3 regions of the Orrella daihaiensis genome follow, and region 1 is predicted to be linked to each of the others. Evidence: predicted binding sites of a transcription regulator. Region 1 holds the regulator's gene; each other region holds the start of a gene.

Region 1 (10,457 bases):
TACACATCAGGTAAAGCAATTTTTTGGGGCAACCGTATCGCGTGCTGAGATTCAGACGGACATTGCTCAGATACTTTCGCGGGCACGTACACTCGAGCCGCTGACCTCAGATGGGTTACACTGAGCACTCGTCAGATTGTTCCAGTCCACCTGACGCCTCGGAGCTAACCTTGGCTCACCGCTGCAGTCCCATGCCTTAACAGCACCCCGGACGGGCGTTTTTCCTGATGCGCGCGCGATGATTGGAGTCGTTAACAAAACGGCTCGCGTGGCAACGGAGTCATTTAATTGTCTACAACGAATTCTTTTGCTGACCTTCGGTTGGCACAACCTCTTTTGCAAGCGATTGAACAAGAGGGCTACACACACCCCACCCCTATTCAGGCCAAAGCCATTCCCGAGGTGCTCGCTGGCCACGACCTGATGGCAGCTGCTCAGACCGGGACCGGTAAAACCGCCGGCTTTACATTGCCAATTCTGCAGCAGTTGTTAGCGGCTGGTGCCAGCAAACCCGTGCCAGGCCGACCCAAAGTTTTGATTCTCACCCCCACGCGCGAGCTTGCCGCTCAAGTTCAAGAGTCAGTAAGGACTTATGGACGCCACACTCGAATTAGCTCGATGGTCATGTTTGGTGGCGTCAATATCAACCCGCAAATCACCGCATTAAAAAAACCAGTCGACATTCTGGTGGCCACCCCCGGTCGATTGCTTGACCACCTTTCACAAAAGACATTGAGCCTGTCTGATATCAGTGTGCTAGTGCTCGATGAAGCTGACCGCATGCTAGACATGGGCTTTATCCGGGACATTCGAAAAATTCTCGCCTTGTTGCCATCCAACCGTCAAAACTTATTGTTTTCCGCAACGTTTTCGGATGACATACGCCAGTTGGCACGCGGTGTTTTACGTAACCCTGTTGAAGTTTCGGTCAATCCACCCAACACCACTGCCCAGCGTGTCGAACAAACGGTTCATCTCGTACCGCAGTCCGATAAACGAGATGTGCTGAGCCACATCATTCGTGAAAGCGGTTGGCATCAGGTGCTGGTGTTTACGCGAACCAAGCACGGAGCCAATCGCCTGGCTGAACGGTTGGTCAAAGACGGGCTACAAGCAGCTGCCATTCATGGCAATAAAAGCCAGGCGGCACGTACACGGGCGCTAGAGGGATTTAAGACTGGCAAGGTCAGTGTCTTGGTGGCTACCGATATCGCCGCACGAGGTTTGGACATTGATCAGTTGCCCCAGGTGGTGAACTTTGAGTTGCCCAATGTGCCAGAGGATTATGTTCACCGTATCGGACGCACGGGTCGGGCGGGTGCGGCTGGTTGCGCCCTATCGCTAGTCGATCAAGACGAAGTCAAATATCTCAAAGCCATTGAGCGACTGACCAAACAGACAATTGAACAAAAGCCTGCACCAACGGGTTGGGTTCGTCGTGCAGAGCCAGAATTACCCCGCCCACCTAGGCCCGTCTCGAACCGGCCTCGCAACGCTCAGTCCGACAGGTCGCGCGCGCGCTCGGCAAGTCAAACACCTGGTGCCAGTGCTGGGCGGGGCCGCAGACGAGCAGCAAACTCACCGGCGCGCGCCAGTGTGAGCCGTTAAACTACCACGCTTTAGCGGGCGGCAAACAGGGTTTGCCGCTTTTGCTGACGCTGATTTTTGATCGCTACCGATGTCAATCCATTCCACTAAACAAGAAGTCGCCAGGCGACGCACATTTGCCATCATCTCTCACCCAGACGCTGGTAAGACAACGCTTACTGAAAAAATCCTGTTGTTTGCCGGCGCGATTCAGATTGCAGGAAGCGTGAAGGCGCGTAAAGCATCACGTCATGCCGCATCGGACTGGATGGAAATCGAAAAGCAGCGTGGTATTTCGGTTGCGTCATCGGTGATGCAAATGGAGTATCAGGATTGTGTCATTAACTTGTTGGATACACCTGGTCACCAAGATTTTTCTGAAGACACCTATCGCGTCTTGACCGCCGTTGATGCAGCTTTAATGGTGATTGATGCGGCCAACGGTGTTGAGCCGCAAACGATTCGCTTGCTAGAGGTATGCCGCGCACGCAATACACCAATCATCACTTTTATCAACAAGCTTGACCGGGAGGTCAAACCACCGCTTGATTTGATTCAAGAGGTTGAGTCACATTTGCGTATGGATGTGGTGCCGTTTTCTTGGCCGATTGGAATGGGTAAGCAATTCGCAGGTGTATTTGATGTGCAGCTTGATCGCATGCGATTGTTTCAATCGGGACGCGACCGTCGTCCCGAGCAGGAAGACCAGACGATTGAGGGGCTGAATAATCCAGAGTTAGAACAAAAGTTTGGCCAGGCTTTTTTGCAGGCTCGCGAGGAAATTGAGCTTTTGCAGGCGGCCTCGCCGGCTTTTGATCATGAGGCGTTCTTGGCAGGTCGCCAGACGCCAGTATTTTTTGGGTCTGCGATCAATAATTTCGGGGTTCAAGAAGTGCTCGAGGCTTTGGTCAAGTATGCGCCAGCGCCAGGGCCGCGACAGGCGTTAGAGCGCACAGTCAACCCCGATGAGGGTAAATTCACTGGCGTCGTGTTCAAAGTGCAAGCCAATATGGATCCGGCCCATCGTGATCGGGTTGCGTTTGTGCGGGTCAGTTCTGGTCAATTTAACCGAGGCATGCGCCTGAAAGTCAGCCGCAATCAGAAGGAGATCCGCCCAAACAATGTGGTGTCATTTCTGTCGCAGCGGCGCGAGTTGGTCGAAGAGGCGTTCGCGGGTGATGTGATTGGAATTCCCAACCATGGGATATTGCATCTCGGAGACGTGTTGACCGAAGGCGAGGTCCTTCACTTTACGGGCCTGCCATTTTTTGCGCCTGAATTATTTCAGGCCGTGGAGGTTAAAGATCCATTACGCACCAAACAGTTACGTACTGGTTTGACCCAACTAGGCGAGGAAGGTGCAATCCAGGTCTTTCGGCCAGTTGCCGCAGGTGCTACCTTGTTACTTGGCGCGGTTGGCCAGTTGCAGTTTGAGGTCGTTATCCATCGCTTAAAGACCGAATATGGTGTAGAAGCCCGGTTAATGCCGGCGCGCTTTACCTTGGCGCGTTGGGTCACTGCTGATGACCCTAAGGTATTGGCCAAGTTTTTAGATGCCAACGCGGCCCAGATTGCCTATGATGTCGTAGAGGCGCCGGCTTACCTCGCGGGATCACCGGCCCAGTTACGGGTAGTTCAGGACCGCTATCCCGATGTACAGTTTCACACGATGCGAGAGCACGGTGGCAAGGTGTTTCAGTAGTTTGGGCCTACACAGGGATTTTCTTTAAAACTTATGTCTTGGCGTGTGTTGTTTGTCTTGGTGGTGTTGATGCTCGGCGCTTCGGCCGCTGCAGGCATTGGTGTTGGCAACTGGCTCGTTGATCAGGCCCCAACCATTTCGGCCGATGCACGCACCAATACAACCCGACCGCCGGAGATTGTGCGTGATGCCGCTGGCAGGCCTTTGGCTGCCATCCCGCCGCAACCGTTGCTAGACGGGTCACTTGGTCAGCCAATGGAAAAAATCCAGCCTATGTGGGAAGTGCAGGCGGTGTCTCTATTTGAGAGCAATCTTGACCCGATGGTGGTGCTTGGTCGTGGCGACCAGTCTTACACAGTGTCTGACATGCTATCTGGGGCTGGTGCTGGTTTGGGACAAGGCGAGGCAGACGTGGCAATGGTCGATTTAACGGCTGCGGCCGCGCCAGCGCCGTCTGCGCAAGAGCCTGTGCAAGTAGCCCAGGCGCCGGCGGTCACGCGTTCCTGGGATGAGCAACTCGCCGATGCTATCGACGCTTGTGACAACGTAGGATTTTTTTCTCGGCCAGGCTGCATCGAACGTGCCAGAAAAAAGTTTTGTGATCCCAACCGTGCCTGGGGACGCCATCCGTTGTGTCCATCTACCAATAATTTGGTCAACTAAGACTACTTAGCGACGGGCAAGTGCCTGCGATTTCCTCAGAGAGGCGCTGGGAATCCGCATCAGTTCACGGTACTTAGCCACCGTTCTGCGGGCGACCTGAATCCCTTCTTTATCAAGCAAGGTTGCAAGTTGGCCATCAGACAGGGGTTTATTGGCGTCCTCCTGCTCTATCAGATGGCGAATCTTGGTCTGTACGGCCATCGAAGAGGTGGTCTCACCATTACCACTGCTCAGCCCCGTGGCAAAAAATCGCTTTAATTCAACGGTCCCAAAAGGAGTGAGCATGTACTTCTGGTTAGTCGCACGTGAAATCGTCGACTCATGTAACCCGAGTTCCGCGGCTACCTCGCGAAGAGTTAACGGCTTCAGCGCACCCCAACCCGCATCAAAAAAGGCTTGTTGATGTGTCACGATAAAATCCGACACTCGCAGAATCGTCTCAAATCGTTGATTGATATTACGGATCAACCAGCGTGCCTCCTGCAGCTGTCCTTGCAAAGCAGAGTGCTCACCCGAGCGTGCTGAGCCGAGCGCTTCTGCATAGACCGCGTTGATGTTCAGCTTGGGAAGCGCAGATTCATTCAGTACAGGGCGATAGCCGCTAGCGGTTTTGCGCACAATGACGTCTGGGATGGCGTAATCAGCAGCGGGTTTGGACCATGGGCTACCCGGGCGCGGATTTAAGCGAAGGATGCATGCGTGAGCTTGCTGAAGCGTTGGTGTATCGCAACCAAGGAGCTCTTGTAGTTTGGTTAGGTTGCCACTTGCCAAGGTAGCGAGGTGGTCTTTACAAATTAAACGGGCGATCCTCAGAATGCTCTCATCACGTAAGCCGGGTAGACAGTCGTAGTCCGGTTGCTCGAGCTGCAAGCACAGACACTCAGACAAATCGCGAGCGCCTACACCGCTCGGTTCAAACGACTGTAAGAGTCGTAGTGCTGCATGTAACTCGTCTAACTCAACACCGGTGGCCGGATCTAGCATCTCTAAGATAGTCGCTAGAGACGACTCCAGAAATCCGTCATCGTTTAGGTCATCGATCAATAGACTCACCAGCGCGCAATCACGTGCGCTTACTCGGGTGGTGCCAAGCTGGCTCAGTAGATGTTCGCGTAATGTCAGGCTTGCCCCGGTTTCGGGTCTCTCAGCATAGTCATCGTCACGGCTGCGCCGGGTGCTGCTGTAGAGCTCAGCTTGCTTGTCAGGCTCCGGTGCGGATTCAACCTCCTGCACCACAGCTAGCACTTCGGCAGTATCCTCACCAGCCTGAGCCTCGAGCATCGGGTTCTCGTCAAGCGCCCGCTCAATTTCAGCCTGTAAGTCAAGGCTAGATAGCTGCAGCAGCCTGATCGACTGTTGCAAGGCAGGCGTCAACGTAAGATGTTGACCTAAACGGATGTCTAAAGATTGCCTAACCATGCTTACAATGTCGCCTATGCGTACGGATGAATCTACCTTGACCACTAAAACTGATATCGGGCAGCTAAGCTCGTTGCTTCGTCGCCTTTGCCTACCACGCTGGATCTGGCGCAGCGTTGTGCTAGTGCTGGCAGCCTTGGCCTGGCTCTGGGTTGCCAAGCAGATTCTGATCGGAGGATCACTGGTCAGTTACGAGGGGCTACAGTCCTTAGGGACACAGGTCGTCACTTTTCTGACTCGAATCAACCCATATTTATGGTGGGCAGTCACCATCATACTCACATTGATTGTACTGTCGCTGGCTCGTAGCTGGCTAAAGTCTAGTGTCAAGGCCGGTCGAGAGGTGTCTGTCTCGGTGGCCGATGTGCAAAAGCTCGCTCAAGGCATGAGTCCTGAGGGTGTAGATGTTTTACTGTGGGTATGGGACAAGGAAGCGGGTCCAGTCACCATTGGTGACTTGATCGCTGCTCGTGAACAACTCAGGCGTGGCCGCGTACGCAAACTGGCAACTGCCAGAGCCCAGCATCAGGTTCTCCTGTCGGCACGCGACGGTCAGACGCCAGGCAGTGCATCGCCTGACGCTTGACCCACGAGTACTGATAGCACAGAGACGGTGACTGATTTGTGGTGAATTAGCTGCAAGTTTGCTCGATCCGAAGGTGTTTTGTTATTCGGATGGATGTCCTTTAGTCGCTAACCCCTTGCCAAATATCGTATTTTGTGTTTATCTACGACTTATGAACTCAATTACCAACCGTTTTGATGCAGCCAAGGGAACGCTCGTTCCCGGTCGTTTTGCGTCATTTGAAGGTTGCGTCTCTGGTGCCGGCTCATCGGCCCTACTTCCCCTACTACTACCGATCGGTTGCCGGGCCTAGTGCCCCGTGGCAGTCCGGCAGCCCTTGGCCACATTTGCGACAGACGGTGAATCGTCTGGTCGTCTATCCAGTTAATTTCGAACAAAAGAGATGATTGCCTGCAAAGCAGGTCAAAAGAGGTACAAAATGCTTGCAAACCCAGCCACCAAGTACATTCCTTTCAAGCCATTTGAGCGCGACTTTTCTGAGCGCACATGGCCAAGCAAACGAATAACCCACCCCCCAATCTGGATGAGCACCGATTTGCGCGATGGCAATCAGTCGCTTATTGAGCCCATGAGCGTTGAGCGCAAGTTGGAGTTTTTTGACATGCTGATTCGCATCGGTCTTAAAGAGATCGAGGTCGGGTTTCCGTCAGCCTCTCAAACAGACTTTGATTTTGTGCGCAAACTCGTTGATGAGAAGCGCATCCCTGAGGACGTGACTATCATTGCCTTGACGCAGGCGCGCCCCGAGTTGATTGAGCGCACGGTCGAGGCAGCTGCGGGTGCCAAGAAAGCCATGATCCACTTGTATAACGCTTGCGCGCCGGCGTTTCGCAAGATCGTGTTCAACATGAGCAAAGAAGAGGTCATGCAAGTGGCTGTCGACGGCACCAAGACGGTGATGGCGTGCATGGCCAAGCATCCAGAGACAGATTGGTACTACGAGTATTCCCCTGAGGTTTTTAGCACCACCGAGCCGGAATTCGCGCTCCAGGTGTGCAATGCGGTGACTGAGGCTTGGAACCCGAGCCCACAAAAAAAGATTGTGTTTAACTTGCCCGCCACGATTGAGGCCACCACGCCCAATATGTACGCGGATCAGATCGAGTTTATGCACACACGACTCAATCGCCGCGACAGCATCGTATTAAGCCTGCACCCACACAATGATCGTGGCACCGCTGTGGCTGCTGCTGAGCTCGGACTGATGGCGGGTGCTGATCGTATTGAGGGGTGTTTGTTTGGTAATGGCGAGCGAACCGGCAATGTGGACTTGGTGACTTTGGCGTTAAATCTCTATACCCAAGGGATTCATCCTGGGCTTGATTTCTCAGATATCGATGAGGTTCGCCGCACAGTGGAGCATTGCAACCAGTTGCCCGTTCACCCACGCCATCCCTATGTGGGTGATCTGGTGTTTACGGCGTTTTCTGGGTCGCACCAAGATGCCATCAAAAAAGGCTTCGCCGTGCAAAAGCCGGATGCCGTTTGGGAAGTGCCCTACCTGCCCATTGACCCCGCCGATTTGGGCCGTAGTTATGACGCCGTGATCCGGGTCAACAGCCAGTCAGGTAAAGGCGGGGTGTCATATTTGCTTGAGCAAGAGCAAGGGTTGGCGCTGCCGCGTCGATTGCAGATTGAGTTCAGTCGGGCCATCCAGCGAGTGACCGATGAAACCGGGCGCGAGGTCAGTGCGCGTGATGTGTATGGAATTTTTGAGCGCGAGTATCTCTCGTTGCACTCACCGTTCAAACTCATCAAGCACCGGATTACGGGTGATCCTGATGCAGGTGAAGGCAAGCAGTTTTCTATTGAAGTTGAGCTTGAAATCAATGGTGAGCGCCAAGTGTTAACAGGAGAAGGCGACGGTGCCATCTCGGCATTTGTAAATAGCCTTGGTGTGCCACTGCGGGTGGTTGATTATCACGAGCACGCCATTGGCGCCGGTACCGAAACCAAGGCGGCCTGCTACGTTGAGGCCCGAATTGCCGATGCGCCGACAGGCTTTGGCGTGGGTGTTGATCGCGACATAGTGACCGCGTCTTTCCGGGCCGTATTAAGCGGTTTGAATCGTTACGTGGCGCAGTATGGCACTAGCCAATTGTCAGGCGCACTCGATAAAACAGCCGCTTAGTAAAGTAACTTACACCCGGTCCTGCAGGCGAGCCAGTTCGATGTCATCGAAACCGGCTTGCCGCCTGGCTTGCAAATTAAATGGACCGCGCAGGCGGGGCGCGTTGTAGGTCATGGCAAGACTGTCATAGGTCTCGACAGGATCTAGTCCGCGTTGTTCACATACAAACCGATACCAATAGTTGCCGATGGCAACGTGGCCGATCTCATCGCGCAAAATGATATCGAGCGTAGCGGCGCTGTCATGATCACCCGCTTGAGCGAGTTTGCTACGGATCGCTGGTGATGCATCCAAGCCCCTGGCCTCTAGGGTGCGAGGTACAAGCGCTAACCTAGCCAACAGGTCACTAGACGTTTTAGTGGCCATTTCCCACAAGCCGTTGTGAGCTGGAAAGTCGCCGTATTCATGGCCTAAAGACTCAAGCCGTGTTTGTAACAGACCAAAGTGATAGGCCTCCTCACGCGCTACTTTGAGCCAGTCACGATAGAAGGGCTCAGGCATGTCGGCAAACCGCCAGACAATATCCAAGGCCAGATTGATAGCATTGAATTCAATATGCGCTAATGCGTGCAGTAGCACGGCTCTGCCATGCTCAGTGCTTACGCTGCGGTGTTTAAGCTCACTCGGTGCCACTAAAACGGGTTTGTTCGGACGCCCTGGCGCAGCCGGTAACGGGTCCGGTTCATCAAGAGCAACAGATAAGTTAACCGGCACGTCGTCGGTTAAGTGGCGGGCCATTTCGCACTTGGTCGCGACGTCATTACACAAAAGCGCTTGTTGGGCGAGTTCGCGGGCTTCGATGGTTCGGCTGTTAGTCATCATTTAAGTTTAGCGCGCGCAGCACACACAGGCGCTAGAATGGCAGACAAATCCCTGCTTAAATCTATTGAACAGATGACTGATTCTCAAGCGACTGGCGCGCAGACAAACAACACAAGAATCCCGCTCTCGGTTTTGCTGCCAGGGTTGGCCGGCTTGATCCCGTTCGTGTTGTTGTCCTTATCTGAGGTGTTGGGCTTGGGCTTGCCGCCAGTCATCTCATTGCTGGCGTTTAATACTTATGGTGCGGTTATTTTGAGCTTTGTGGGGGCGATCTGGTGGGGCTTGGCTGCGGCTACCGGAGAGCGGGCACCCAAAGGCATCATGTTTTATTGGAGTGTTGTTCCAGCACTCATTGGTTGGTTTGCCACTTTGGTAGCACCAGATGTTGGTGTGCTGATGCTGTCGGCGGGGTTTGTGCTGCAATGGCTAGGCGATGCCTGGCTCATACGGTCCTATCCGGGCGTTGCCCCTCAGTGGTTGTTTCCTCTGCGCACGATTTTGACCGCTGGTGTATTGGCCACCATGGTAATCGCCTGGTGGTTTTTGGTTTGATGCGCTAGTCTTTTTTGCTTTTACGCTTTTTCTTTTTAGGCAGGGCCAACATAGTGCCTCGACACTTTGGACTGCCACAGCGGCAAGCATAATCTTGTTGGTCTTTTTTGGTGACTTTGCCATCCATGACCAGGCCATAGTCATAGTTCAGCTCTTCACCGCGGGTGATATCGCGTTTGGCTTTGATATAAACCCGCTTACCACCGCGCCCTTCCTCGCTTTCGCAATTGGGGTCGCAGGCATGATTGATCCAGCGCGCATCATTGCCGTGGTCATTGCCATCAATGACTTTGCCGCTACTCAACACAAAAAAGAAAGTATGAAATGGGTCGTCAGGATTAGCAGGGTGGCGTCTATCAGCCTCTTGGCTGCTGATACGGGTTCCTTGATACTCGATGATACGGGTACCTGCAGGAATATGACGTCTGGCAAATACACCTCGCCCGTGTATCTTTGACTGTCTAACAACATGCCAGACGATGTCTTCGGCTTGGGAATCAGCAGTTTCGCTCACGACATACTCCAGTGTCAGGCTTTGCTAGGCGTGGTGCTTTTCACACCAAAGCAGTGTTTGCTCTCGGGAAATGCACCGGCACGTACCTCATCGGCATACCGTTGTACCGCATGCTGTACCTCAGAAGCTAAATTGGCGTAGCGTTTTACAAACCTCGGAACGTTCTCTCCGTTTAGCCCGAGCATATCTTCAGTCACGAGGATTTGCCCATCGCAAGCCACGGAGGCCCCGATCCCGATGGTTGGGATGCCAAGCTTGGCGGAGATGGCGCTCGCAAGTTCTTCTTTGACACCCTCCAGAACAACAGCAAATGCGCCAGCACGTTCAACAGCCACGGCATCAGCCAACACCTGTTTGCCCGTTGCTTCATCCATACCTTGGGCCTTGTACCCACCCATGGTGTTAACGTGTTGAGGCATGAGGCCGACATGAGCTAGCACCGGGATTCCACGCTTGACCAGAAACTCAATGGTGGGGGCCA
Region 2 (10,457 bases), 600 kb from region 1:
CTTCAATTTGGCACTTGCAAATGAGGTTGGCGAGCTAGGCATTCGGGTCAATGCTATTCGCCCGGGCTTGATTGCGACCGACATACAGAATGGCCGCGGTGGGCTCGCTGTTGCCACCGAACTTGCTCGCACACTGGTGCCGATGAAACGGATAGGCCAGCCAGAGGAGATTGCACAAGCGGTGATTTGGCTAGCCTCCGATCAGGCCTCCTATGTCCATGGCGCAACGCTCGATGTCGGTGGCGGCCGCTAATCGTACCGCTCTACAAACCCGGCTGCGCCAAGCGTTGGCCCAGCAGATCCGGGCAATGACGGGCTCAACGACCGGCCCACCGGTTGCCTTCCTGCAGCCTGAAGGTGACCCTGGCTGGTTTGGGCCAGCCAGCGTTACGTGGAAAGTGCACGCTCACCTGGTGTCCATGCTGGTGGGTGGACTGTCATCTTTGCTCATTCAATCAATGCATCCGGGTGCACTCGCTGGTGTTTGGGACCATTCCAGTTTCCGAGTAAATTTACGCGCCCGTCTCGGACGCACTGCCTACTTTATTGCCGCCACCACCTACGGTGGCCATGAGATGGCGCAAGCAGCGATCAACCAAGTCAATCAGATCCATGCGCGCGTCAATGGCCTAAGGCCAGACGGCAAACCATACGATGCACGTGATCCCCACCTGCTGCGCTGGGTACATTTGGGCGAAACGATTAGTTTCCTGAAAAGCTACTGCATCCATGGCGACACCCGGCTGCCCTTGTTCATGCAAAATCAATACTTTGTAGAGATGCAACGTATTGGTGAAGCACTCGGTGCAGTCGACTTGCCTCAAAGTGTCGCGAGTGCAGAACAGATGCTGTTGTCCTATCGCTCTGAATTGAGCGTTGATGACCGGGTGCACGAGGTCGTTGAGCTCATTAAAAACTTTCCTTGTCGGCGCAGAGACCGACCGTTTGTCCGGCTGATCGTAGATGCCGCATTCGATCTATTGCCCGCCTGGGTGTTGGCTGATCTTGGCCAAGCAGAGCGACCAGCCTGGTGCCGACACATCACCCAACACGCCCTGGCAATCGCCAGTGTCCCGATTGAATGGACCTTGGCCACCGAGGGGGTTAGCGCTCATGCCCGTCAACGTTTAGCCAAACCGCGGGGCTGAACCCACAAGCGCAGCAGTCATTATTTCTCTGCAGTATCCCTTCATTGAACCTGCGTACCAGAGAGCTCGACCCTCGACCATTGGCTGGGCTTACACACAAACCGCCCAAACAATTTACTTGTATGTAATTTATATTTATATATAATGTTGTCATCAGCAAAATTTCCAAGGAGAGCCCGCCATGCTACGTTTTGATGTGCCGCCCGTTAATGCCAACGTTATCCGCCTAGAGGCGTTTGTTACTTTCATGGTCTGCAGTGTTGCACTGCTAGGATTCCCGTATTTGCTTCCAGTGCTCGCCCTCATGGGCTTGGTCAGAGGTTTTCTAGGGCACTACAAATGTCCTTCGCACCGAGGGTTTGCCAAATTGCTTGAGAGCATAAACCGTGCTGGTGCTAAAGAAAATGCTGGCGCCAAGATGTTCGCCAACAAGATCTTGTTCATCGCGGCCACCGTCGCTAGCGTGTTGTATTTCATGGGCAACAGTTTCTGGGTGGTGCCGACCATCGCTCTGGTGATCTTCTCAACCCTTGAGTGGGCCTTTTCTTTCTGCGCAGCATGCTGGGTGTACGGCTTCTGGTACAAGCTGTTTCCTCCCAAGATGACAGGCTAAGACGTGTGCTTGGTCGCGCACCAAGCGCCAATACCCAAGCCTGCAACCCTCTTAGGTTGCAGGCGCTTTGCACTTGGCACGGTGATGACTCAGAACGACTTGGCAATCGAGAATAGAGCTCCAACCCGGCCTGCCGGATGACCCTGAGAGCTCAGAAACAGATCGTCAGTCGATGCACCAACCACGCTCAGGTCAAACACCCAACCTTTGATGTCCTTGGAAATCCCGGCTTTGTAATCAAAATATCCACTGACATTATTACCGTCTGCATTGGTCACATTCTGTAGTACCTGATAGCCCGCGTGTAGGCCAATCGACCAACCGTCACCGAGGTCGAATCCCGCTGAACCATCAAAATACCAAGCATTCTTCGAATCGGCGTAACCAAACCAATTGGTCGGCGTGTAGTAGACCTTCAACCCAAATGGACCCTTGCTTACACCAGCATAAATTTCAAATGTGTTGGGGGAGACTTCCATGTCTGCACCCGGATAGGCATATTGAATAACGCCCACATCCAAACCGATGCCCTGCACCTCGCCACTCCAACCACCATAGAAATCCATTTCAAGCGATGTGCCGGTGGTCCAACCCACGTTGGAGTTCCAGTTACCGATATAGAAACCCGACTCATGGGTTAGGTCTATCCCAACCTGGGCAGCCGGCTTGAAGTTGGTCTGGGTGTAACCCCTGAAACGATAATCGTTAATCACTGTGATGTTGCCAGACAGGTTAAAACCGTGTCCGAGGTCTGTACCCTCGGCGCTGGCATTAGCGGAAATGGCAAGCACTGGTGCCGCCAAGATACACGAGAGCAATCGTTTGGTATTCATCATGAATTCCTGCAAAAGGTTCAACATGCGATCGAGTAATCAGCATGTCGGCCAATAAACCTAGCCGCAAACAGGGTAAAGCAGGAATCGTGCCAGCTTGGAGCCAAGAAAAAAACCGACCTATCACCAGCAAGGGTCGGTTTTTGCACCTAAGTTGGGTCGGGACGATCCAAAGTTGTGCGCCGCGTCAAAAAATTGCAGGGCCGTTCATGGCCCTGCAATTGTGGGATTAGCAATCGACTGATTTAATTGGCGTCATGTTCCAGCGAAGAGTGGTGCAGAACAATGCGCAGCTGACCATTGTCGTCTTTGACCCATCCCCACGTCTTATCGACGGTGACGACATTACCGTTTTTATCGGTCAGAATGACCTTACCCATCGAGGTGGCACTGTTGCCAAGCAGCAAAATGCCGGCAGTATCGGTCCGGCACTGGGTCCAATCCTTCAGTGCAAATCCACTGTCCTGTGGAAAAGCGCTATCGCCACCCACAAAGTAGGCTATGGCACCGCGACGACTGGTGCGAAATGTTTGAGGATTAACTGTTAACGTCGGCTTAAATAACACCGTGCCAAGCTGATAACCGTAGGCTGAATCAATAATCTGCGTTGCCAGAGCCTTAGCGGCAGCTTGCCCTTGTGTGGCATTCACATGACTGATGTCGACGAGCGCTTTACACCAAGCCTGCTGAGCATTGAAGACCTCTTGCTCGGTGATTGCCCGATTCACAGTTGCCATCTCAGAGGCCATGCCGGCAGTCGATAAGCCCATTGCAGCCGTACTGGCCAACGCTACGAAAATAGCTCGCATCAGAATCTCCTTGAATTTCTATAAGTTACTGTAGGTCACAGTATCCGGATATTAACGTAACTTTCAGTCACTTGAGAACATTACCCACAAGAAACTCTAAGGCTGACAAATAATGGGGGCAAATCCACTAATGAAGATTTTTATTTCGACGTTGATCGTAACCATCGAGCATGGCGTTCATTCCAGATCGAACGAGCATATTCAAACGCTCTGGCGTTGGCTTGACGATCGCTTCCTTATGCAGGGCCAGAACCGCCAAGCCGTGCAAAAAAGCCCATACGTTCATCGCCATCTCGTCCTGCAATTCGGGATCTAGCCCCTGCGTGTCAATATAAGACTTGATGGCACCGATATGTATCAAAAATGTACGGCGACCAGCTGCTGCGGTTTCCTGGTTGATGTCTGGGGTCCACGTGAAATCCCACATCACATCGTATAGTCGTTCCCGTCGAACCAAAAAGTCGACATAAGCCTCACTTAATGCGATTAACTGGTCGCGAGAACCTTCAGGATGTCGAGACAGGAACTCAGTCTGAGTATCAGCCAAGTCGTTGAATCCGTCGTATGCAAGGCTGGCTAATAAATCGGTTTTGGTTTTGAAATGGCGATACGGCGCCCCGTGGCTTACGTTCAAGTCACGGCTGACGGTATCTAGGTTTAAGTCTTTGTAACCGTTCTTTTCAACATAGGCCATGGCGTATTGAATGATCGCGCCTTTGAGCTGGCCTCGCGGTATTGTGGTGGTTGTAGACATGTGATTTAACCAGACTAAAAATGCTACTGACAAAATAATGACTATTAAGGTAGCAACCATCGCTCGGTTGCCAGCCATTGATTGATTTGCTGCCACGACCTTCTCCCATCTGATTTTCTGGGCGATACCAAACCAAGAAATCACGCACTATTCTCAAACATCGATACGCGAGTCTATTACGTTCAAGCATGAATTTAGCATTAGCTGGGCAGAATCCATGACAAAAAATTTACGCTTTTGATAAAAGCTCACCGCACGGGTCTATACGAACCTGGGAGCTGGACATCGAAGCGAAGCCTTGCCTCACCATAACCGCAAAATGATGAGTTCGTTTTGCTTAAGTAAAATAAGAAACTGGTTGGTATTTTCTGCTATCCACACCGATATTCAAAACCCACTGGCCCATAATGAACGTGTCTCTGCCATCCCGAGCCGAGCTGTTAATCATCTACCACTCTATGACCGGTGGCACCCATCAAATGGCACAGGCGTGTGCCCAGGGCGCCCGAGCTGACCCAAGTGTTAGCGTGGTTCTCAAGCATGCTAGCCAAACCGATACCGATGACATTCTGCGCGCAGATGGCTATGTTTTTGCAACGCCAGAATATCTCGGTAGTATGAGCGGGTTGATGAAGGACTGCTTTGACAGAACCTATTACCCGTGCCTTGAAAGGCTGCAAGGCAAACCATATGCCGTCATGGTGTGCGCGGGCAGTGATGGGCAAGGTGCCGTCAAACAAATCGAGCGGATCGTGACTGGCTGGCGACTCAAGGCAGTCGCGCCCCCTATTATCATCAACGTCCGTGCTCAAACACCTGAGCGTATCCTCGCCACGAAACAATTGACCGAATCAGAACTAGACCCCTGCGTAGAGCTAGGGGCCATGTTGGGCGCTGGCCTTGGCATGGGGATGTTTTAAAGAGTGAGTTTTTACCGAACTTGGCAACTCATGTTGGCTAAGCCGACATCGTCGATTGCAGTAACGCCATAAAGGCTCTGGTTCTAGACGGTAGCAACCGTCTACCTGGTGTGACACACCAAACTGCTAGGGTAGGCAGTGACCAATCGGGCAAGACTCGCTGTAGAAGACCCTGAGAAACCTCCTGAGTGACTAGCACATCGGCCAAGGCCACAATACCCATGCCGTTGATCGCCAGTTGCCGCTGCAAGGATGGCGAATTTGAGGACATGGGTCCTGTTGGCAATCCCTCCCAACTGCCCTGCTCGCCATGTAGACGCCAGGCAACCGATTCACCGCTGCTGCTGATTAACCGTAAACACGTGTGAGACAACAACTCGCTGGGGTGCTCAGGGTATCCAAATTGACGCAAATAAGCAGCGCTGGCGTATAAATGCACGCTCATATCGCAAAGCTTACGCGCCACCAAGGTCGCGTCATCGGGTAACTGCCCTGCAATACGCACAGCCAAGTCAAAGCGTTCCGCTAAAAGATCCACGCGCCTAGCCGACAGGTCGAGCTCTACCCGAACGTCCGGATAGCGCGCGGCGAACTGGATAAGCATGGAACCGAGCTCAAGCTGTGCGAGGTCTGGCGGCAACGATACGCGCAGCAGCCCTTGCGGTTTGACCTGCTCGTGTTGCGCCAATGCCAATGCACCTTGCCACTCTTCTTGCAAGCGGCGAGCATGCTCTAGCATGCGTTCCCCAAAATCAGTCACTATCAGTCGGCGGGTTGTACGAGTTAGCAAGCGCTGGCCGAGTCGCGTCTCTAAAGCGGCGATACGACGAGAAATGGTGGATTTGGGCAAATCCATCTGCCTCGAGAGTGCCGTAAACCCTCCGGCTTCGACTAGCTCGGCAAATAAGATCAAATCGTTGGCGTCAGCGAGTTGAGTTGGGTTAGAGATCATTGAAAACACACGCTTATTGTTTCATTTATAGAACAATATTATCCATTTTTAATGGTTTATAAGCATAAAAATGGATAATAAACTGCTTCTATTACCAAAAACAACCGGGACCTATCATGAATATATTGCAGATCAATTCCAGCGCACGCGGCGATGACTCGAGCTCGACAAAACTTGCTAACGCCGTGGTCGCACAACTAAAAGCTGCAAACTCAGCTACACACGTACAGGTACGTGATCTTGGCCACGAACCGCACCCAACGCTCGATAGCCACGCTCTGAAAGCTTTGTTCACTGCCGAACCAGAACGTTCAGCCGAGCAAAGCGCCCGGGTTGCGATCGATGATGCAGTCATCGCCCAAGTGCAAGCCGCTGACGTATTGGTGATGGGCGTGCCGATGTACAACTTTGGCATTCCGGCACAACTAAAGAGTTGGTTTGACGCCATTGCACGAGCAGGTGTCACATTTCGCTACACAGAAAACGGCCCAGAAGGTTTGCTTAAGGGTAAGAAGGTTTACGTGGCGCTAGCGCGCGGCGGCATCTATCGCGACACGCCGAATGATTCGCAAGTGCCTTACCTTAAAACCATGTTGGGGTTTCTGGGCATGACCGATGTAGAGTGGATTTATGCTGAGGGTTTGGCCATGGGCACTGAGATAGCAGAAAAAGCGATGCTCCAAGCGCACAGACAAATCGAAGCCTTATTTGCAAGCGCTCAACCCGCGACTGCCTGAACCTGAAAGCCAACAGCTACCAAGGAGAGATACCGCATGCAACCCAGAAAAGTTGAACGACTCGTGCAAGGTGTGCAAACGGCTGACGGTGCTGGCGTTAAGTTAACCCGCGTACTGACGCAAGATCTGCAACGCAGGCTAGATCCGTTTCTGATGCTTGATGCATTTCGTAACGACAACCCCGATGACTACATTGGCGGATTCCCAGATCATCCACATCGCGGGTTTGAGACGGTGACGTACATGATTGCCGGTCGCATGCGGCATCGCGACAGTGCTGGTAACGAAGGGTTGCTTGGACCAGGCGGCGTGCAGTGGATGACAGCCGGCAGCGGATTAATCCACTCAGAGTTGCCGGAGCAGGAAGAAGGCCTGATGGAAGGCTTTCAGTTATGGCTGAATCTGCCCGCCGAGCGCAAAATGATCAAGCCAAGCTATCGAGATATTTCACCAGACTCGATTCCGGAATTCACCACAGACGACGGTGTGTTGGTACGCGTGATCGCCGGCCATAGCCACGGAATGCCGGGTGCGGTCACACGGCCCGACACCGAACCCCTGTTTCTGGATCTCCATTTGCCGGCCAACACCTCTTTCACGCAGGCAATTCCAAAAGGTCACCATGCTTTTGTTTACACCTATCGCGGCAACGCACAGATCGCTGGCACCACAGTCGCTGACCGTCAGATGGGCATCCTGACCGATGACGGCGAGGCACTCGAGGTCACTGCCAACGAACCCTCCAGACTCTTGTTAATTGCTGGCAAGCCACTAAACGAACCGATTGCCCAATACGGTCCGTTTGTCATGAATACAACCGAGCAGATCCATCAAACCTTGCAAGACTATCGGGCTGGACAATTCGAAGCAGCGGTGGTGCAGTCACTCTAGCACCCCAAGGTCAAGGTCCGAATCAGCGCTGCTTGGTGCATCTAGTCTGGATAGCAACATATCACTTACAATCGAACGATGTCTCTAATACTTCGGTCGAAGCTCAATAAACAAGCCGTTCATTGGCTGGTGTTGTTGTCCGTGCTGCTCGGACAATTTGCGCTCGGGTTTGGGTATGGCATTGCTGCCGAACGAAGCAATGATGAGATTCGAATACCGGTATGTACCAGCACTGGCATCGAGTACATCATTTGGACCCCAGAAGGGATCAAACAAGACGCGCAACCAGGCAAGAGTTCTTCTTCCGGCAGCTGCACGCTGTGCACAGTATCACCGCCACAACTTCGGTTCAATGTACAAGACAGCTTGTTGCGAGAACCCTTGGTGGTCAATGGCAAGCCAATAGGCAGCTCTAGCCAACGGCTTGGTAAAACAGTCATCCTGAATCCAAGCGCTGCGCCACGCGCACCGCCCTCTGTGTGATTGACATCTAAATGCAGTTGTTCGCGAGCGGCCTTTGTCAGCGTCTTTGACGTTTGACAGACACTCGCGTTGTCAAAGCCTATTATTTATCGCACAGACAGAAGGAAACTGACTCATGAAACGCATCGCAACCCTTATTTGCGCAACGACGCTGGGCTTGATGGCAAACATCGCCACCGCCCAACCTAATATCACTGATCTAAGTTTTACCGATCCCTGGATCCGCGGTTCAGTACCTGGCCAGAAAAATGGTGCTGGCTATCTCATCATCGACAACAAATCGGGCCAACCTGCCGCCATGGTGTCGGCCAACAGTGACCGGGCCGACCGTATTGAACTACACACGATTGTGCGTGAGGACGGTGTCGCCAAAATGCGTGAGGTTCAAGAAATTCCAGTGCCCGCCAACGGTTCCGTGACACTACAACCCGGGGGCTATCACGTCATGTTCATTGGGTTAACACAACCCTTTAAAGAAGGTGAATCCATCCCGGTCAAGCTCAACTTTTCTGATGGCCGATCCGCAGAGGTGACTTTCACTGTCAAGGCACCCACGTATATGGGCGGTGGTGGTATGCAGGGCCATGGTCATGGTGGTCATGGCATGATGAAAGGCAACTAACTCCGATGAACGCAATGCCGTTGCAAACTGGCAACAAAGCGATACAAAAAACGACTCCAACGGAGTCGTTTTTTGTAGATTGAATCTAATTGCAGGTGTTTCGATATATCTAGCGGTCGTTAACATCTGATCTAGATCAAGCAGAAAATCTCCATAAATTCAATCTTTGATCAAAATCAAAAATTCCCCCTCTGGTTTATCCCTATCGATTAGCAATCTTGTTACCTTGGAACTGCCGGAACGAGACCGGTATATCAAGTGAGGCTAGTCATGAAATTTAAAACTCTCTCCGCTGCCCTGTTCACAACTGCAGCCGTATCCGTTTCTGGTGTGTCGATGGCTTATGACGAGATCGTGTCCGTGCGCCAAGAGCCCGTGCAGCCTATTCAGCCTGCAAAGGTTTCTGACCCGCAGTTGGTCAAATTAGGCGCCATGCTGTTTTTTGATCCCCGCCTGTCAAAGTCTGGGTTCATTTCTTGCAACTCCTGTCATAACCTGTCACGTGGTGGTTCCGACAATCTGAAGACGTCGATCGGTGACAAGTGGCAAGAGGGTCCGATCAACTCACCCACCGTGCTGAACTCGAGCTTGAATGTGGCTCAATTCTGGGATGGTCGCGCAGCTGATTTGAAAGAACAAGCCGGTGGCCCGATTGCCAACCCTGGCGAGATGGCTTTCACGCACGAACTCGCGGTCGAGATGCTGCAATCAGTTCCTGGTTATACGGTTGAATTCCGTAAGGCCTTTGGCACTGACAAGATCAACATCGACATGGTGACTGATGCGATTGCCGCGTTCGAAGAAACGCTAGTTACCCCACACTCGAAGTTTGACAAATGGTTAGCCGGTGATGATGACGCCCTGACGCCGACCGAATTGCGCGGTTGGGATTTGTTTAAGACCAGTGGTTGTGTGGCTTGCCACAACGGCGCTGCACTCGGTGGCAACTCCTTCCAGAAGATGGGTCTGGTTGAGCCCTATCACACTACAGCTGCAGCGGAAGGTCGTTCGGCTGTCACCGGCAAGGATGCTGACCGCTTTAACTTCAAAGTGCCGACGCTACGTAACGTTGAGCTGACCTATCCCTACTTCCACGATGGCGGCGCTGACACCCTCGTTGAAGCTGTGGACATCATGGGTCGTCTGCAGTTAGGCAAGAAGTTCACGCCAGACGAGAATGCTGCAATCGTAGCTTTCTTGAAAACGTTGACAGGTGAGCAGCCACGGATCATTGTGCCAATCCTGCCACCGTCATCTGACGCTACCCCACGTCCCACGCCGTTTGCTGATTAATCCAGTAACGTCGTAGGGGTGTCTCCCCCAGGCCGGCAACGTGTTGCCGGCCTTTTCATTTATGCATCGACTTCGATATCAGATCGGCCTGACATTGCTCACACCAGCCGGGTTTTAACGACATGCTTGCGCTTGACGTTAGCCCAATGCTTGACATCAAATTCGACACGCAACATTTGCGCAGGATGCAAACCTTGCACGTGTTGATCGTATTGATACGCCAATTCAGACAAACCTGGGTTATGCCCCACGATCATCAATGTGCTGATCTCATCACTTGCATTGATGACCACTTGCTCCAGGAATGAGACATCTGCCAGATACAGCTCATCCGACACCACCACATCAATATCTTGACCATCAAACGCGGCCAATAGAATCTGGGCGGTCGATTGGGTGCGG
Region 3 (10,457 bases), 1.3 Mb from region 1:
GCACCAACATAGGGAGCGAGGTCAATCTTGTTAATCACGAGCAAGTCACTGCGAGTAATGCCGGGCCCGCCTTTGCGTGGAATTTTTTCACCACCAGCAACATCGATTACATAGATCGTTAAATCAGACAAGTCAGGACTAAATGTAGCCGCAAGATTGTCGCCTCCAGATTCTATGAAAATGAGCTCAAGTCCGGGAAACCGATGCTGCATGCGCTCTACAGCCTCGAGATTAATCGAGGCATCCTCCCGAATCGCAGTGTGAGGACATCCGCCAGTCTCAACGCCCAGAATACGGTCGGCTGGCAACGCACCAGCGGCCACTAGCAGCCGCTCATCCTCCTTGGTGTAGATATCATTGGTCACCACAGCAAGATTAAATCTGTCGCGCATACGCTTACACAACATTTCTACCAAGGTGGTTTTGCCAGAACCTACAGGACCACCAACACCAACTCGCAGCGCACTACTGAGTGAGCTCATCTCTTAACTCCTGAATAAACGTGCATATTGGATCTCGTGCTGGGTGCTAGCCAACATCAAACCGATCGGTGCCGAGCCGGCATTTGCCATGACTGTGTTCGATGCAATTTCTATAACCTCCAGAATCTTGGGTTTAAGCGCGTGAATCAGCGACTGGCCGTCCTGTTGCCCGAGCGGCACAAGCTTCACGGCCCCCAAGACCTGGTTATCGATCCACGACCATAACCAGGCGGCCATCGCAGCGTGAAGCTCTAGCCGACGGAAGCCACATAACGCTGCATGCGCTGCTGTGTAATCTGTTTGCAGGACTTGCTTGACGGTATCTGGAATGCCAGTTGCCTGACTCTGTAGTTGTTGAATATCAATTGCTCGCCATTGATCGTATAACCGAACCATTGCGTGCCCCATTTGCATCGCCTCAAGCCTTAACTCCGCTGTTTCCCTCAAGGCATTTAGCATCTGGGTAGCTGATTCAACAGTCATCCAATCATCATCGCGAGCAGCGTCGTAAATCACTTTCCACCAGGGCATCTCTTGTCGCGCGATCACAAGTAACAGGTAGTCATTTATCCAAGTCTTGGCCGAACGTAAATCATGTACAGTACCTGCATGACAGGCTTGTTCCAGCCCTTGCGAGTAAGCAAACCCGCCAATCGGCAAACTGGCACTGGCCAGATGCATAGCATCAAGCCAATGATGCTGATCAATCATGATGATTACCTCGGGCGTGATGAGCGGCAATTGACAACATCTCACCGATATTGCCCATCGCCCGATCTAACGGTTCATCATCACCATGGTGATGGTGACCCCCTGCATAGGCCCCTGATTCAGGCTCAAACACTTGTTCGACCATTTCTACATGGCCACCCAGTTGCAGAATCATTTTTTCTAGAACAGCGTCTGGCTCAATCAAAATGGCCCCTTCCCTGATCATGGCTCTTACATGGCGGTTGGCCAAGTGGTAAATCATTCGCATCAAACTAAGATTTGTATCTGCACGGATTTGCATCAAGGGCTCAACAGCAGCTTGAATGATCAATGCATTTCCATTAGCTGATAACAACACGTCGTTGGCCTGCAGAAACTGACCACGCGGCAACACCACGGCCGCTGCCTGGCCGTCTGGCAACATAAGCGCCAAACGGTTACGTTGGCGCTCATTACAAGTTAGTTGCACCACTTGAGCGTCACTCAAGCTCAACTGTGATACTTCGCGAATCAGCTTGTCGTAAAGAACAGGCATGGTCAAAACAAAAAGTATCGTTGTGCCATCGGTAAAACCGACGCTGGTTCGCAATCAAGCAAAACTCCATCAGCATAGACTTTGTAGTTTTCCGGGTGAACCGTGATTTGAGGCGTCGCATCGTTAAGCTTCATATCGACTTTGCTTATCTTTCTAATATTGCCAACGGGGCTGATCAGTCGGTTCAGACCCAATCGATCTGGCACACCCTGCGCTATAGCTGCGTGTGAAAGAAACGTAATGCTCGTTTGGCCCACCGCTCTGGTCGAGCAGCCAAACTGTGGTCTGTAATGGACCGGTTGTGGTGTTGGAATTGATGCATTTGGATCGCCCATTAAGGCAGTCGCGATCATCCCACCCTTAATTACCGTGGTTGGCTTTACCCCGAAAAATGCCGGGCGCCAAATGACTAAATCGGCCAACTTGCCGACCTCGATCGAACCAACCTCATGGGCAATTCCATGGGTAACAGCCTGATTAATCGTGTACTTGGCGATGTAACGTTTAATCCGATTATTATCATTCGAACTCGGATCGCTTAAACCGCCAGCTGACAGTGCACCAAACTGCTGTTTCATTTTGTGGGCGGTTTGCCACGTACGCATAATCGTCTCACCCACCCTGCCCATTGCCTGACTGTCTGATGCAATCATCGAAAAGGCACCCATATCATGCAGGATATCTTCAGCCGCGATAGTCTCACGACGAATCCGACTTTCTGCAAATGCTATGTCCTCTGCGATGCTAGCATCCAGATGATGGCATACCATGAGCATATCCAGATGCTCGTCGATCGTATTGATCGTATAGGGTCGTGTAGGGTTGGTCGAAGACGGTAAAACGTAAGGGTATTGGCAGGCACGGATAATGTCAGGTGCGTGACCTCCACCAGCTCCTTCGGTGTGGTACGTATGGATTACGCGTCCTTTGATGGCAGCAATTGTTGATTCAACAAAACCCGACTCATTCAATGTGTCAGTGTGAATAGCGACCTGTGTGTCAGTCTGCTCAGCAATATTCAGGCAGTTATCGATCGCCGCTGGCGTACTGCCCCAATCTTCATGCAGCTTTAACCCGATCGCGCCAGCCTCAATCTGCTCGAGTAAAGGCGCTGGCAATGAGGCATTGCCTTTGCCAAGAAAACCGAGATTCATGGGATAGGTTTCAGCGGCCTGCAGCATACGAGCCAAATACCAAGGACCCGGTGTCACCGTGGTTGCGAACGTGCCAGTAGCCGGACCAGTACCACCGCCGATCATCGTCGTGATACCAGACGTTAGAGCCTCTTCAATCTGCTGTGGACAAATAAAATGGATGTGACTATCAATTCCGCCCGCTGTGACGATCATGCCCTCAGCAGCAATGATTTCGGTGGCAGCACCAATCACAATCGTGACCCCGGGTTGAACATCCGGATTTCCAGCCTTGCCGATGGCACTGATGCGACCGTCTTTGATGCCTATATCAGCCTTAACAATACCCCACCAATCAATAATGACCGCGTTGGTGAGCACCGTATCAGCACAATCTTTACTCATTCGCTGAGACTGCCCCATGCCGTCACGGATCACTTTGCCACCACCAAACTTAACTTCTTCACCATAAACTGTGAAATCACGCTCAATTTCAGCTAGCAGTAATGTGTCGGCAAGCCTGACGCGGTCGCCTACCGTTGGACCATACATCTCAGCATAGGCTTGTCTGGTGATTCTCATGTGTGGTCTCCTTTGATATCCAACCCACCCATGACTTTGCCTTGAAACCCATACACCGTGCGCAAGCCGCTATATTCAACCAGTTCAACATCACGTGCCTGACCAGGCTCAAACCGCACTGCTGTACCTGCTGCAATGTTCAGCCTAAAGCCCAGAACGACATCGCGGTCAAACTTCAACGATTCATTGACCTCGGCAAAATGATAGTGTGAGCCGATTTGGACTGGCCTGTCACCCGTGTTGACGACCCGTATGCTCATCGTTGGTCTGTCGGCATTAAGCTCAACATGACCAGCACGAACAATTAGCTCACCGGGGATCATGACGATATCCCCGCTTTTGGTTATCCGCGCGACGAGTGGCCCGCACACGTAGGCTGTGAAAAACAAGACTCCCCACCGCCACTAGTAATATCACACCTATCAATAGCCCATTGTCTTCAAGCATGTGTATCAAAGCGTGCACTGGCGTGTTGCCGTGCCCACTGTGAGCCACGGCTATGCCAGGCATCATCATCAAACTCAGCAAAAATCTTTCTAAACATATTTTGCTCATGTCCCATCTCCTCAATTAAGCAATCGGTTGGTGTACGGTGACTAACTTAGTGCCATCTGGGAACGTTGCCTCAACCTGTATATCGGGAATCATGTCTGCCACACCCTCCATCACCTGATCTCGGGTCAGTACATCACGCCCTTCACTCATCAGTGATGCGACGGTCTTACCGTCCCGCGCACCTTCCATAATGGCTGCAGTAATAAAGGCGATCGCCTCAGGCACATTGAGCTTCAACCCTCGCGCCAACCTTCTCTCGGCCAGTAACGCGGCGGTAAAGATCAAAAGCTTGTCTTTTTCTCTAGGTGTTAGATCCATTGCAATATCCTTCGATAGATAGGCCGCGTGTGCGGTGACATCGCTTGAAATTAAGTAGCCCACAAACGCAAGTCATTTGCAGGCAAGTTCCAATATGACTGCTTGATGAAACGCCACGCCTGCTGCATACGACGATGCATCTGAATCGGGCAACCGACTTGCCGCCCTATCAATAAACGCGGGTGTAACCTTGTCCACGCAATAGACCCACAAGCCGAACGAATAGAATCAACACGATCTTCAAACCATGGCTCAGACTCAGGGGCGATCACCCAACAAGTCGCTAGTGCATAGTTCCCACCAAGGCCAATGGGTGATTCAAACAAAGGGTCCGAACCACCCAGTCGAAGCCGATCTATCCACACCGTCTCGCCACCCAATGTGACTTTAAGCGTTTGATCAAAACACCCCAACTCAAAACGCTCACCACTGCCTTGGCGCCCAAAAATCAACAAATCCCAACCGATCATTCGGGCCTCATCACGAGCGCTAATAGTCATTACTGACTCTACATCCGCTCGATCAAATACGATGGTCTCGCTTGGCAACCATTCCAAACATCCATATAGGTCGATTTCAATCCGCTGGCTTGCACGCTTTTGATCAAATGACCCGTACCACTTGGCCGCTGAGGGAGTAGAGATCACAGCATGTGCCTCTGATGCCACCGACACATCTATCTGCAGAACATCACCACCTGCAATTCCGCCGGGCGGATGGATGACCACTGCATGACAACACTCTCGCCCATCAGGATAGAGTGGCTTCTGTATTCGAAGAGGTCCCTCATGCTTAAAACGCAGATCTGTACAGTCCGCTCTCCAGTCGAACACCAATTTCAATGACGCGTTCCAACTCACCGCATTAGCGGAGTTGGTGCTATCAGCAGAGATCAGCGGTGCAAGCACGTTTGAATACCAAAAGTATGAGACACAACAGTTTGAGCAAAAACCATGCCATTTGAGGGCAACGCGAATAGGGGCTTTTTCATCACCAAATTGGTGCATGGGTTCTATCAAGTAGTGCGTAGCTGCAGATTTGCACCAAATTCAGGCAAGGCATAGTGCCTTGCTGCGCCACCGAGTGGCGCTACGAGTGGCTTGATACATGGTTAAATTCCTTATCATCACTCAGAAACAAACCCGAGCACAAAATGCGCATTCTGATCATTAACCCTAATACGACCCATTCCATGACCGAGAAGGTCGCAACAGCTGCAAGGCGCGTTGTGTCCCCAGATACCGAGATCATTGCCAGAACCTCTGCGCATGGTCCCGTCTCTATCGAGGGCTACTACGACGAGGCGTTGAGTCTGGCAGGCTTGTTGCACGAAATCAGACGTGAACCTGACATTGATGGTGTTGTCATTGCTTGTTTTGATGACACGGGGCTTGATGCTGCTCGGTGCCTGACGGACCGCCCCGTAGTGGGCATTGGCGAAGCTGGTTATCGTATGGCAGCCATGTTGTCCAACCGTTTCTCAGTGGTAACCACTCTGTCGCGATCAGTCCCAGCTTTAGAGCACAACTTGCTACGGTATGGCCTTGAGCGCCAATGTGCGAGCGTCAGGGCATCGGACGTGCCTGTGCTGGAGCTCGAACACGGCAAACCTGAAGCAATGGCTCGGATTGAGGCCGAAATTCAAAAGGCAATCGACATCGACCATGCAGAAGCGATTGTGCTAGGCTGTGCGGGCATGACTGACCTTGCCAGTGGCCTAGCCGCTAAGTATCAAATGCCAGTGTTAGATGGCGTGGCCTGCGCAGCAGCACTGGTGGAATCCATGACTCGAATCGGACTGCGCACAACAAGGAAAGGCGGTTATGCACCGCCTCCCCCCTCCAAACTCACGATCACTTGATGCTATCAAAGAGATCTATCGGTCGGGCCTAACAGGCTAAACCGGATTCAGCAGAATGCAGCGAGCCCTATGGTTATCTGATAGCCATACTTCTTTGGGCACATCTTGTCGGCACGCGTCAGTCGCTTGTGAGCACCGGTCAGCGAATGAACAACCGGGCGGCAGATTGGCCAAATCCGGGGGAGAGCCTGCAATCGTGTGCAAGCGACTGCCTTTGGAAAAACCACCATGCGCCACGCTGCTAAGCAATGCCTTCGTGTATGGATGAGCAGGCTCGCGAATCAGGGCTCTCACGGGCCCTTCTTCAACAATTTTTCCCGCATACATAACCGCTATGCGATCGGCTACCTCCACTGCTGCACCAATATCGTGAGTGACAAAAATCACTGAAAGACCAAGTTCACGCTGCAACTCGCGCAACAATAGCAATATTTGGATTTGCACTGTCGCGTCCAGCGCAGTGGTTGGCTCATCAGCTAGTAGCAATTTGGGCCGGCTAGCAAGTGCCAATGAAATCATGGCCCTCTGACGCATACCGCCAGACATCTCGTGAGGATAGGCCGCTAATCTTCTCTCAGGGCTAGGAATCTTAACCAGTTCGAACAGCTCAAGTGCACGGGCACGCGCCGTGGCCTTATCGACACTTTCGTGGCGACGAATAGCCTCCACGATTTGGTCACCGACCGTGTACACAGGATCAAGCGCCAAGAGCGGTTCCTGAAAAATCATCGAAACCTTGCTACCCCTAAAGTCAGCCAAGGGACCTGAAGCCATTTGTAAAACATCCTCGCCATCGACCACTATATGCCCTTGCATAATGGTGCGTCGTGGTGGATGCAACCTTAGAATCGAACGCAATGTGACACTTTTGCCGGAGCCAGATTCACCAATCAAGGCGATAACCTCGCCTGCCTTGACAGACAAATTAACCCCGTCCACAGCACGGACTGGCTTTTTCCCGGCTGTAAAAGTCACAGACAAATCTTCAATACTGACAAGTGAATCCACTTCAGAAGTTACTTCAGTCATGCTGCAACCTCCATACCACTAGCTTGCTTACTGTATTTGCTATTGGGCACATACATCAGGCAAGCCACCGACTGGCCATTGGCCTGTTGCACAAGTTCTGGAATTTCCTGCGAACAGGCAGGCTTTGCTTTTGCACAACGCGTGTGGAACCGACAACCACTTGGTGGGTTGATAGGGTTAGGTGGATCTCCCGATAGAGGTGGCCGCTCAGTGCGATGGTCCGGGTCAAGCGATGGAATCGAGGAGAGTAAAGCTTGAGTATAGGGATGCTGCGGCGATTCAAATAACGTTTCACTATCCCCGATTTCAACAACTTGGCCTAGGTACATAACCATCACACGATCTGAGATGAAACGCACCACATTCAAATCATGGCTGATGAACACATAGGTCAAGCCAAACTCGTCCTTTAGATCGAGCAATAGATTCAACACTTGTGCCTCAACCGACTTATCAAGTGCAGAGACCGCCTCATCAAGCACAATCAGCCTAGGCTGAAGAGCCAAAGCTCGTGCAATATTGACTCGCTGACGCTGCCCGCCTGAAAGCTCGTGCGGATAGCGCTCGGCAAACCGACGTGGCTCCAACCCCACCTTAGCCAATAAAGATCTTGCCCGTTCAACTGACTCGCGTTTAGGCACACCATGGACCTGAGGAGCAAAGGCAATAGAGTCCTCAATCGTCAATCGAGGATTCAAAGAAGCGTAGCTGTCTTGAAACACCATCTGTGCCTGACGCCGAAACTCCTTGAGCGGTAATTGCGTACCACCTACTGTCATTCCGTCAAAAACAATTTCGCCCTGGTTGCGATCCAGCAGGTTCATGAGCAAGCGCGCGGTAGTGGACTTGCCGCAACCGGACTCTCCCACCACACTCAATGTTTCACCTTTAAACACATCGAATGAAACACCATCGACTGCACGCACAACGCCGGTGCTGCGGCCGATCAGGTCCTTGCCAAGCGGAAAGTGTTTTACCAACCTTCTAACACTTAACAAAGGTTGTGCTGGTCCACCTCGATCCAAAGAATCAACTGAAGCATCCATTAGTCTTTGATCTCCATGGCAGTGCGCAATCCATCAGACAGCATATTGAATGCGATTGATGTAATAAAGATCATCACACCAGGCAGCGCTGCAATCCATGGCTGCACGTAAATGGCCGTACGCAAGGTATTTAACATCAAACCCCACTCAGGCTCTGGCGGTTTAACCCCCAAGCCCAGAAAACTCAGTCCCGAGGCCAGGATCATTGAGACCGCGATCAGGCTAGTGGCATACACAAAGATAGGCCCCAATACGTTACCAAGCACATGAACCCGCACAATGGTCCAAGCATGAGCGCCAGATGCACGTGCGGCCTCCACAAAATCGCGGCTGCGAATTTGCGTGGTAACACTTTCAGCAACCCTGGCAATCGGCGGAATAAATACAATCGTCAGCGAAATTAAGGAATTAGTGATGCCAGCACCTAAAACACCTGACAAGGCTATCGCTAGTAACACCGACGGAAACGCATAAAAGACGTCAATCGTACGCATGATGACACTATTGACCCACCCACCACTGTAGCCCGCCAAAATCCCGATAGCAGAACCTACAACGAATGCAATAATCACGGGCGTGATTCCCATGAACAGAGATAGTTTTGCTCCAACAATCAACCGGCTGAGCATGTCACGACCTAACTCATCAGTACCAAGGAGATGTCCTTCGAAACCGATCGGCTTGAGCCGCGTCATGATTGAACCCTTATAGGGATCGTAAGGTGCTATCCACTGCCCAAAAATCGCCAGAAACAACAAAAACAAAATAACAGCAGCAGCCACCAAAGCAACTGGATCACGCATAAAGCGGCGTCCAACGTTCTCCCAGTAGCCGGCTGATCGTTCAAACGGGATATCCGGAACTTTGCTACTGTCTACAGTGATATTCAACATATTCACGATGGGTTACCTTTCTGATGCAATGTGATTAACCGCGTGCGATACGGGGGTCAAGCAAAGTCTGCATGACATCCACCAACAAGTTGAGCACCACGAAAAAAGTCGCTAACACCAGGATCGTGCCTTGCAAAAGCGGCAAGTCACGTTGGAAGATCGCCGAATTCAACAAAAAACCTGTACCAGGCCATGAAAAGACCGTTTCAATCAGAATCGATCCTCCAAGCAAGTAACCGAGTTGTAAACCCATAACGGCCAAGGCCGTTGGTGCTGCATTCTTGACGACGTGCAGAAAGATGCCCACATCGGTCAAACCCTTTGCCCGTAACCCCACAATGAATTCCTGGGCAAGAATTTCCGCAACCAAGGCACGAACCGTGCGGGCAATAATGCCCATCGGAATAACGCTCATCGTGACTGCTGGCAATATCAGGAACTTGATATGTTCCCAATCCCAAGCCCATTCACCAGAGCCCCCTGGACCCGCACCACTAGGGGGCAGCAACATCAATATTGAACTGAAAATAATGACCAGCACCATACCCAACCAGTAGTGCGGCACACTCACGCCAAGCACCGAGGTGGCTGATGCAGCTTTGTCGATCCAAGAATTCTGAAAGTAACCTGCAACAAAACCAAACAGGCAACCAAACACAAATCCAATGACAGTTGCAACCATTGCTAATCGCAGGGTATTAACAACAGCCTTCAGCACCTCTTCTGTGACTGGTCTACCGGTGGCGATTGAAGTTCCAAGGTCGCCTTGAAGAGCCCTGAAGATCCATGAAAAAAACTGTTCAGGCAGGGATCGGTTGAAACCGTAAAGTTCCATTAGCTGATTTTGAAGGTCAACTGAAGCATCTGGCGGCAAGATGGATACGAGCGGATCTCCGGGTGCGATATGCACCAACCCAAAGCACACGAGCGCCACACCCAGCATGATTGGCAACGTGTAGATAATTCGCTTGACGAGAAAATTAAACATGCATGCAACCCCGAAACACCGAACCACAACTGCCTAAAACACCACAGGCGAGCGCTACTCGCCTGTGGTTCGCCATCGAGGCTTACTGCATTGACATTGGTGCAATATCAATAAACCAGCTCTTAGGCTGTACAACGCCCTGCACCTTTGAACTCATCGCCCGTGGACCGGTGTCATGGGCAATCCATACAAATGGTGCTTCCTCTACGATCCGGGCGTGTAACTTAGCCAGAGCTGCATCACGCTCTTTATCATCGAATGAAGTGCGTGCAGCTGCAATCAGCTGATCGAACTCTGGCGACGTGAAGTAGCCCCAGTTATTGG

The links. The regulator sigma-54, encoded in region 1, starts transcription at its own class of promoters, with help from an activator protein. The targets are predictions, from matches to a motif close to TGGCANGNAANCTGCTTT.
Region 2: the regulator sigma-54 is predicted to act here: its motif matches at 2,672-2,689, upstream of DHf2319_RS04000 (TorF family putative porin).
Region 3: the regulator sigma-54 is predicted to act here: its motif matches at 5,258-5,275, upstream of DHf2319_RS08065 (urease accessory protein UreD).

The regions. Positions count from the first base shown of each region.
Region 1 covers NZ_CP063982.1:222,931-233,387, forward strand. Annotated here, with positions in the region: gene DHf2319_RS01020 (GTPase/DUF3482 domain-containing protein) at 1-124, shown strand, start outside; gene DHf2319_RS01025 (DEAD/DEAH box helicase) at 289-1,608, shown strand; gene DHf2319_RS01030 (peptide chain release factor 3) at 1,679-3,289, shown strand; gene DHf2319_RS01035 (hypothetical protein) at 3,323-3,952, shown strand; gene rpoN (RNA polymerase factor sigma-54) at 3,959-5,371, opposite strand; gene DHf2319_RS01045 (hypothetical protein) at 5,409-5,957, shown strand; gene leuA (2-isopropylmalate synthase) at 6,376-8,088, shown strand; gene DHf2319_RS01055 (ferritin-like domain-containing protein) at 8,098-8,910, opposite strand; gene DHf2319_RS01060 (DUF3429 domain-containing protein) at 8,947-9,462, shown strand; gene DHf2319_RS01065 (SET domain-containing protein) at 9,467-9,976, opposite strand; gene panB (3-methyl-2-oxobutanoate hydroxymethyltransferase) at 9,991-10,457, opposite strand, start outside.
Region 2 covers NZ_CP063982.1:820,533-830,989, reverse strand. Annotated here, with positions in the region: gene DHf2319_RS04015 (SDR family oxidoreductase) at 1-253, shown strand, start outside; gene DHf2319_RS04010 (oxygenase MpaB family protein) at 219-1,148, shown strand; gene DHf2319_RS04005 (DUF4395 family protein) at 1,330-1,761, shown strand; gene DHf2319_RS04000 (TorF family putative porin) at 1,851-2,597, opposite strand; gene DHf2319_RS03995 (metal-independent carbonic anhydrase family protein) at 2,840-3,403, opposite strand; gene DHf2319_RS03990 (TetR/AcrR family transcriptional regulator) at 3,531-4,157, opposite strand; gene DHf2319_RS03985 (flavodoxin family protein) at 4,577-5,077, shown strand; gene DHf2319_RS03980 (LysR family transcriptional regulator) at 5,115-6,029, opposite strand; gene DHf2319_RS03975 (FMN-dependent NADH-azoreductase) at 6,146-6,766, shown strand; gene DHf2319_RS03970 (pirin family protein) at 6,803-7,657, shown strand; gene DHf2319_RS03965 (hypothetical protein) at 7,736-8,140, shown strand; gene DHf2319_RS03960 (copper chaperone PCu(A)C) at 8,256-8,762, shown strand; gene DHf2319_RS03955 (cytochrome-c peroxidase) at 9,033-10,055, shown strand; gene DHf2319_RS03950 (SixA phosphatase family protein) at 10,154-10,457, opposite strand, start outside.
Region 3 covers NZ_CP063982.1:1,740,951-1,751,407, forward strand. Annotated here, with positions in the region: gene ureG (urease accessory protein UreG) at 1-482, opposite strand, end outside; gene DHf2319_RS08040 (urease accessory protein UreF) at 486-1,193, opposite strand; gene DHf2319_RS08045 (urease accessory protein UreE) at 1,186-1,728, opposite strand; gene ureC (urease subunit alpha) at 1,731-3,443, opposite strand; gene DHf2319_RS08055 (urease subunit beta) at 3,440-3,766, opposite strand; gene DHf2319_RS08060 (urease subunit gamma) at 4,014-4,316, opposite strand; gene DHf2319_RS08065 (urease accessory protein UreD) at 4,367-5,224, opposite strand; gene DHf2319_RS08070 (aspartate/glutamate racemase family protein) at 5,470-6,177, shown strand; gene DHf2319_RS08075 (ABC transporter ATP-binding protein) at 6,214-7,206, opposite strand; gene DHf2319_RS08080 (ABC transporter ATP-binding protein) at 7,203-8,252, opposite strand; gene DHf2319_RS08085 (ABC transporter permease) at 8,252-9,145, opposite strand; gene DHf2319_RS08090 (ABC transporter permease) at 9,180-10,133, opposite strand; gene DHf2319_RS08095 (ABC transporter substrate-binding protein) at 10,216-10,457, opposite strand, start outside.